DNA from 2 places in the Sporosarcina beigongshangi genome. Region 2 is predicted to be linked to the other one. Evidence: riboswitches for the same ligand, from Rfam matches in the RefSeq annotation. Region 2 holds a riboswitch; the other holds the start of a gene.

Region 1 (4,217 bases), on a different contig from region 2:
GGTTCGTTTTATTTTCAACTTGTGACGACTACTGCTTGACGTTTCCCTATAATCTGCAAAAAGTCGCCAACCATTGCGCTGCCGGTTGGATACATACCCGCGCCAGGACCAATAAGTGTCAACGAACCGAGATGGTCTGTGTCTACAATAATTGCATTGTCTACCCCATCAACGCTGTACAACGGGTGATCCGCACCGATAAGTACAGGACCAACACTGCCGGACAACATTCCACTGTCATCTACTATAATGTCAGCAACATGGCGATAGCGGAGATTCCCCGCTGCCGCATCCTTCACACCTTCAATCGTTACCTCGTCGATGCCAACAATCGGAACATCTTGCCAATCTGGCTGGCTGCCGAATGCCAAGCCGCTTAAAATCATCAGTTTGCGGAACGCATCTTTACCACCGATATCATCCGTTGGATCTGCTTCCGCATAGCCTAGCGCTTGCGCTTCTTTCAATGCTACTTCGAATGATACTTCCTCCTCACGCATTTTCGTGAGGATAAAATTCGATGTACCATTCAAAATTCCGCGAATACGCCGTACACGATCTGCTGGCAACAAGCTCGTAATCGTCCGGATAATTGGAACGCCACCTGCTGTTGTCGCCTCATATCGCGCTTGAACGTCACGAGATTCCGCGTGTCTGGCAAGTTCCTGACCACGCTTTGCAAACATCGTTTTATTGGCCGTAATGACATGAATGCCCTTGTCAATTGCTTCTGTTAAATAGCGGAATGCCGGTTCTTCACCAACAATTGCTTCAAATATGACATCAATAGCGGGATTCGACAAAATCTCTTGGACATCATCTGTGAACTTTGTTTCTGGTGTTGCCAATCGTTCTTTCGACGTATCACGTACGAGAATAGACACGATGTCAATCGTATGACCCGTTTCTTGCTGAATGTCTTCTTTTCTTTCATTCAAAATCCTATAAATTCCTTCGCCTACAGTGCCAAAACCGAGTATAGCGACTTTGATTGACGACATACCGCCACCTCCATGAATTGCTTACTAATCAGCGGGAGGGTAAAAATCCTGCTAGATAGAAGTTAAGGTCATGCTGTTACTGGTACTGCCTTCTCAATGGCCTGTGCAAGGTCTGCGATAATATCTTCTACCGCTTCCAGTCCAACTGATAGGCGAATCAATTCTTCTTTGACGCCTGCTTTTTCAAGCCCCTCTGCCGATAGCTGCTGATGCGTTGTTGAAGCCGGGTGAATAATGAGTGATTTCGCATCCCCAACGTTGGCAACATGCGACCAAATGTTAACATTATCTATCAAATTACGACCCGCTTCACGCCCACCCTTAATACCGAAGACGATAATCGATCCAAAGCCGTTTTTCAAATATTTTTTCGCATTGGCAGCCGATGGATGGTCTTCCTGACCCGTGTACGTTACCCACTCCACTGACGGATGCTGTTTCAAATAATCTGCCACTTTAAGCGCATTGGCATTATGCTTTTCCACACGTAAATGCAATGTTTCAAGCCCTTGTAGGAAAGCAAATGCATTGTCTGGGCTCAAGCATGGACCGAAGTCACGCAGTGCTTGAACACGAAGTTTCGTAGCAAATGCTGCACCTGCCGCGTCAATACCATAACGGATTCCATGATACGTTTCATCTGGCTCCGTAAAGCCAGGGAATCGTCCTTGTGTCCAGTCAAATTTACCAGCATCGATTGCCACACCACCGATAGATGTCCCGTGTCCACCAATCCATTTCGTTGCAGAATGAATGACAACGTCTGCGCCAAAGTCGATAGGATTCGAGCCATACGGTGATGGGAATGTATTATCGATGAGTAGTGGAAGCCCATTGTCGTGTGCGATGTTTGCAACTGCTTCAATATCGAGCACATGAAGGCTTGGGTTACCAATTGTTTCAGCGAAAATCGCCTTTGTTTTATCTGTAATGGCTGCACGGAAGTTTTCAGGGTCCGTCGCATCCACAAACTTCACGTTGATGCCGTAGCGTGGAAGTGATACCGCGAATAAATTATAAGTACCTCCGTACAAATTACTTGCTGCTACGATTTCATCTCCAGCACCTGCGATATTTAAAATCGAAAACGCAATAGCTGCCATTCCTGAAGATAGAGCAACTGCTGCCGCTCCACCTTCTAATAAAGCAACGCGCTTTTCAAAAACATCGACCGTTGGATTCATAATACGAGAATAAATATTGCCGGCTTCCTTCAAAGCAAATAAATTTTGTGCATGCTCCGTGTCACGGAATACGAAAGAGGTTGTTCTGTGAATCGGCACCGCGCGTGATCCTGTTACCGGATCCGGCTCTTGGCCACCATGTAGAAGAAGTGTTTCGGGTTGAAGTTTTGTCATTGTCATTACCTCCAGAAGTTTTTTAGATGGATATTTTTTGGATAAGTGCGGAGGCGTCGGGGATAAATCAGGAATAAAAAATAACCCCCTTCGCTTAACGCTAAGAAGAGGGTTACGCTTTCGCTTATTCCTCCTCTTATCTTTCAGACCGCTTACACGAATCTGTAGGAAGTAGCACCTGTGCAAGTTAGTCACTTGCCGGTTGCCGGGCATCGCAGGGCCTAGTCCCTCCGCCGCTCTTGATAAGAGTTTGATTGATTTAGTTTTCCATCTTGTGAAGTAGTATAGGCGAATTCTCAATACAATGTCAAGTGTTTATTGAAAAATTTTTCTGAAACTTGTATTTACTCTATAATGTTATCATTATAGATGTTGACATAAAGAGTCTTCCCAACAAAGCTTGGGGATTGGATAATCACTAGTTTGGGGGAATTAGTATGTGGCTGTGGGTTATAGCGGTGCTACTGTGCGGATATTTAATCGGATGCTTACATGGTTCGGTTGTTGCAACGAAGATTTCAGGTGTTAATTTAAAAGAAACTGGGGTCAAAAATGCCGGTGCTTCGAACGCTACGATTGTCTTGGGGAAAAAGTTTGGTGCGCTTGTGGCGGCGATTGATATCGGGAAAGGTGCACTTGCTGTGCTGCTTGTACACTTTTTTTCAGGGAATGCGGGATTACCTGCTGATGATGTCGCATTACTACTATTTTTGGTAGGTGCCGCAACTGTTGCCGGACATAACTTTCCGTTTTACATGCAGTTCAACGGTGGCAAAGGAACTGCTACGGTCATCGGCGTATTACTCGCTCTCGATTGGCGTTTCGGGCTCGTTGGATTTGCCTTGTTGGTTGTCGTTGCACTTACGACTAACTTTCTGGTGTTTGGCGTTTTGATGTTATACGTGACATTCTTGACCCTAGCATTTTGGTCAGAAGGCTACTGGCCCATTGTCATTGCAATTGTATTATTCATGCTTGCGATTTGGAAGCATATCGAGAACTTCCAACGGATGAAAGTAGGTAGTGAGAAGCGAGTTTCAGCGGTGTTTAAAAAGAAATGATTGTCGATGAAAAATCTATATTTCAATCATCGACAACGTAATGAGATACGCTCGAAATCCTGTTGGAATCGACATTCCTGCAAATTCCGTCAAAATATGGTATACTAGTTAATAGACAACTTGTGATCTATCATTTTCGTTGAGTTGTGTTTCGTCTTTTATGCCTCGCTTAGGATTTAACCTAAGCATTTTTTACTTTATAAAGGGCAAAGATGAAAATAAACACTAGGGGGAATTCGAATGGCTTTTCCACGTAAGGAAAAAGATGTATCGGATTTTGTCGCAGCGCGCAGAATCGATGAAAAGATTTCGTTTGTCCGTAACGACCATGAAGTAAATGGTACGATTTTTAAAATTCTCGAAAACTCTGTCATTGTGGAGATTTCTTCAAAGGATGCTGAACTCATTGGGGCCGCATCCAATCTAACTGTTGTTGCACACAAGAACTATTCAGTCGTCTGACGATTTTTTAACTGCCTACCACCGGGAAATTTTTCTAGTGGTAGGCAATTTTTTATTTTGGAAAGGTTTGGAGCAAACCGAAGCTACCAATTGGGCAAACTGGATCCCTCTGACGCAAACTCGACTACCTAAATTGAATACGCAGCTACTTCTCAACAGAATCCTATCATCCAGGCAGGATTTTCTTTCCTATTTCTCGAAAGGTATTAGGGAAAGGGGTTGCACGAATGATTCAAAAATTATTACTCACTGCCATTGTGATTACGGGAGCCATCTATATCTTCCTCATTCCATCAGATCCAGTTGGCTTTAAGATTTTCATGAAGCTAATTCCA
Region 2 (4,217 bases):
CGCTGGCGTTATTATTTCACTAATACCACTGGCAATCATTGGTTTTACGATTGGCGGATACCTGACTGTCATTTACTTGCTAATCGCCGTCATGGTCATTCATGCAATCGAAGCCTATATCTTGAACCCAAAATTAATGTCGTCTAAAACAGACTTGCCCGTCTTCTACACATTCGTCGTGCTCATTTTCTCTCAAAACTTCTTTGGCGTCTGGGGATTGATTATCGGGATTCCAGTGTTTGTGTTCCTGCTGGACATACTAGATGTCACAGATAAGGAACCCATCAACAAAAAAGACAAGGTAGATTTATAATCCCTTGTCTTTTTTCTTTATTTACTAGTAAGCAGTAAGGGAGAACTACATGTCAAATTCATATGAACCTGCCATTCACTTTCATGAGGTTGATTTTTCGATTGACGATATACATATTTTAAAAAAGATTACGGGGTCTTTTCCAAAAGGGAAAATTACGACACTTGTCGGTCCTTCTGGTGCAGGAAAAACGACATTGCTCAAATTATGCAATGGTCTGATATCCCCGACGTCCGGGACTATTTTTATTGATAATGAACCCATTTCAACTTATCCACCTATCGAATTGCGCCGCCATATTGGCATCGCCCTGCAAAATGCCCCGATGGTTAAAGGGACTGTCTTGCAAAATCTAGCTCTTCCTTTAGAGCTACAAGGTAAGCAATTGACTGAACGAAAAGCCATCGATATTTTGGAAGATGTCGGACTTGATAAACTCTTTTTACAGCAAAAAACAGCTGATTTATCAGGTGGACAACGTCAAAAGGTATCCATTGCTCGTACACTCATCAATCGGTCCAATATTCTATTGTTAGACGAAATTACATCCGCCTTAGACAGAACATCCTTACGTGAAATTGAGGAATTAATCGTCAAAATCAACCGGGAATTCGGTGTAACGATTATTTGGATTACACATAATTTGGAGCAAGCACTGTCCATTGGCGACTACACATGGGTACTCCGAGAAGGGCAAATCGTAGAAGCAGGTGACAGCAATTTGCTACAATCATCGACCAATGATTTCGTTAAACGCTTTGTACAGGGGGATGTTGAATGAGTTATCTGACGCTAGCCATCACTCTAATTTTCGTTGTCATTCCTCTGTCACTATCCAAAACATTACGATTGGGCTTGGAAAAAGATACGATTATCGCAACGTTTCGTTCCATTATCCAATTGTTTGCTGTCGGCTATATTCTTAAATTTGTTTTTGAATCGGATAGCTTGTTATACATCTTTTTAATGGTGACGCTAATGATTGCAGCAGCTACACAAAATGCCCGTAAGAAAGGGCAAGCCATCAAGGGGATTACGTGGAAAATCGCAGTAACACTTATTGTCGTTGAAGTACTGACACAAAGTATTTTACTTGGTTTTCATATCGTACCAGCGACTGCCCAATATATCATTTCAATTAGCGGCATGGTTGTCGGCAACTCTATGGTGCTCGCTATTTTATTTCTCAACCGATTCTCCGCAGAGGTTGAGTCACATCGCGAGGAAACCGAATTGATTTTGTCACTCGGAGGGACGCCAAAGCAAGCCATTCATCGACAGCTCATCACAGCCATTAAATCGAGTATGATTCCAACCATCGAAAGTCAAAAAACGATTGGCTTAGTCCAGCTCCCGGGTATGATGAGCGGACAAATTATTGCAGGTGCAGACCCTGTCCAAGCGGTCCAGTTTCAATTGCTCATTATTTTCCTATTACTAACGACCGCCGCCGTAACGAGTGCATTGCTCGGATTTTTATCCTATCCAACGTTATTCAATCAGCGCATGCAGCTGTTGAGATAAAAACTCCAGCACCTGTACAGAGACTGGAGCTAGATTGGGCAAGAAACTAAAAATCGCCTCTTGTCTTTTTTTTCATAACATGATAGAGTTGGATAAATTAATCTTTTCTAATAATTTCATATTTTATTCTTATCAAGAGAGACGTAGGGAGTGGCCCGATGATGTCTCAGCAACCAGCCTAGAAAGGTATGGTGCTAATTCCAATAGACGATAGCCGTCTTGAAGATAAGAAGATTGACTTCAATATTATTTGAGGGCCCTCTTCTTATAGAGGGTCCTCTTTTTAATTTTATTTTACAGAGATCCCCTCAGCAATTAAAGCCCAGTGTAATTCATTTCAAGTGAAAAGGATGATAAAAAATGACGAGCAAAAGTTTTGAAACACGATTAGTACAGCTAGGAAATAATAGTGATCCGAAAACCGGTGCGGTCAACCCGCCGATTTATTTATCGACGGCCTACAAGCACGATGGACTTGGTCAATCGACTGGCTATGACTACTCTCGGACGAAAAATCCAACACGCTCCATTTTAGAAGAAGGCATTGCGAACTTGGAGGGTGGAGATGCAGGTTTCGCCTGTAGTTCCGGTATGGCTGCGATTCAATTAGTGTTATCCCTGTTCCGTTCAGGCGACGAGTTGATTGGTCCGGAAGACATTTATGGCGGAACATATCGCCTGCTAGACTATTATGCCGACATCTATTCCATTACGACGACGTACACAGATTATAAAGACGTTAAAGAGACCGAGGAATTGATCACAGGGAAAACTAAAGCTCTTTTCATCGAAACACCAACCAATCCGTTGATGCTGGAAATTGATATTGTTCAATACGCGGAACTCGCCAAAAAGCATGATTTGTTGCTCATTGTCGATAACACATTTTATACACCATATTTCCAAAGGCCAATTGAATTCGGTGCTGATATTGTTTTGCATAGTGCAACGAAATACATTGGCGGTCATAATGATGTGCTTGCTGGATTGGTTGTGGCAAAAGGGGAAGAAATTTGTGCCAAACTTAGCTCCAACCATAATGCAATTGGCGCGGTCCTGTCCCCTTTCGATTCATGGTTAGTCGTTCGAGGATTAAAAACACTCCACTTGCGCATGAAACAACATGATAGCAATGCGAAAATCATTGTAGATTATTTACAAAATGAGCCGCTTGTCAAAGATGTGCTGTATCCAGGAAAAGGCGGTATGCTGTCCTTCCGCCTGCAAGAAGGCGAATGGGTTGGACCATTTTTAGAAAACCTGAAACTGATTACATTTGCGGAAAGTCTTGGCGGCGTAGAGAGTTTCATTACGTATCCAACAACTCAAACCCACGCAGATATCCCATTGGAAAAGCGGCTACGTCGTGGCGTCGATGACAAATTGCTACGCTTTTCCGTTGGAGTAGAAGATGCGGATGATTTAATTGCAGATTTAAAGCAAGTATTTGCGACATTACAAAGTGAGGTGCCTCAGCTATGAGTTCACGTGAAGAAAGATTGGAAACAACCATCATTCATGCATCAACACGCGGAGATTTCGAACAAAAAACAGGTGCTGTCAATGTGCCGATTTACTTATCCTCTACGTTCCATCAAGAAAGCTTTGATAAGTTCGGTCCTTATGATTACAGTCGTTCTGGCAATCCAACAAGAGATGCTTTAGAAAAAACAATCGCGGCTTTGGAGGGCGGTGCAAGAGGGCTGGCATTTGCTTCTGGCATTGCTGCTATTTCTTCAGCATTTATGCTGTTGTCTGCTGATGATCATATTGTCATCACTGAAGATGTTTACGGCGGAACATTTCGCTTTGTTACCGAGGTATTGACGAAATTTCGGATTGATCACACCTTTGTAGACTTGGGCGACTTGGAGGCTATTAAACAAGCAATCCAGCCGAATACAAAATTGATTTACATCGAAACACCGTCCAATCCACGTCTGGGCATTACGGATATTGAAGCTGTGGTCAATATTGCAAAAGCGAATAATTGCTTAACATTCCTTGATAATACATTCATGTCGCCGCTTTATCAGCGTCCACTCGATTTAGGTGTAGACGTTGTCCTGCATAGTGCAACGAAGTTTTTATCAGGGCATAGTGATATCATCGCTGGTCTAGCTGTGACAAAGGATGAGGAGCTCGGCAAACGCTTGGCATTTATCCAAAATTCCTTCGGTGCTATTTTAGGTGCGCAAGATTCCTATACACTTATTCAAGGGATTAAAACTTTAGGAGCTCGCTTGACGCAATCAACTGCCTCCGCGACTAAAATCGCCTCCTATTTGGATGAGCATGCACTAGTGGAAGAGGTGTTTTACCCTGGTTTAGCGAGTCACCCAGGACACGTGATTCACGCCAAACAGTCCACAAGTGCAGG

Evidence for each region. Region 2 has a riboswitch for S-adenosylmethionine ahead of R2B77_RS15430 (methionine biosynthesis PLP-dependent protein). Riboswitches for the same ligand answer to the same signal wherever they lie in the genome.
Region 1: it holds a riboswitch for S-adenosylmethionine, as region 2 does, so the genes downstream of both, R2B77_RS05145 (O-acetylhomoserine aminocarboxypropyltransferase/cysteine synthase family protein) here and R2B77_RS15430 (methionine biosynthesis PLP-dependent protein) in region 2, are expected to answer to the same signal.

The regions. Positions count from the first base shown of each region.
Region 1 is NZ_JAWLIR010000006.1:139,749-143,965, reverse strand. Features, by position in the region: gene R2B77_RS05150 (homoserine dehydrogenase) at 15-1,001, opposite strand; gene R2B77_RS05145 (O-acetylhomoserine aminocarboxypropyltransferase/cysteine synthase family protein) at 1,070-2,359, opposite strand; SAM riboswitch class I at 2,493-2,608, opposite strand; gene R2B77_RS05140 (glycerol-3-phosphate acyltransferase) at 2,797-3,420, shown strand; gene R2B77_RS05135 (DUF2187 family protein) at 3,661-3,882, shown strand; gene R2B77_RS05130 (lysoplasmalogenase) at 4,110-4,217, shown strand, end outside.
Region 2 is NZ_JAWLIR010000041.1:33,028-37,244, reverse strand. Features, by position in the region: gene R2B77_RS15445 (AI-2E family transporter) at 1-313, shown strand, start outside; gene R2B77_RS15440 (ABC transporter ATP-binding protein) at 363-1,094, shown strand; gene R2B77_RS15435 (ABC transporter permease) at 1,091-1,837, shown strand; SAM riboswitch class I at 1,964-2,069, shown strand; gene R2B77_RS15430 (methionine biosynthesis PLP-dependent protein) at 2,198-3,319, shown strand; gene metC (cystathionine beta-lyase) at 3,316-4,217, shown strand, end outside.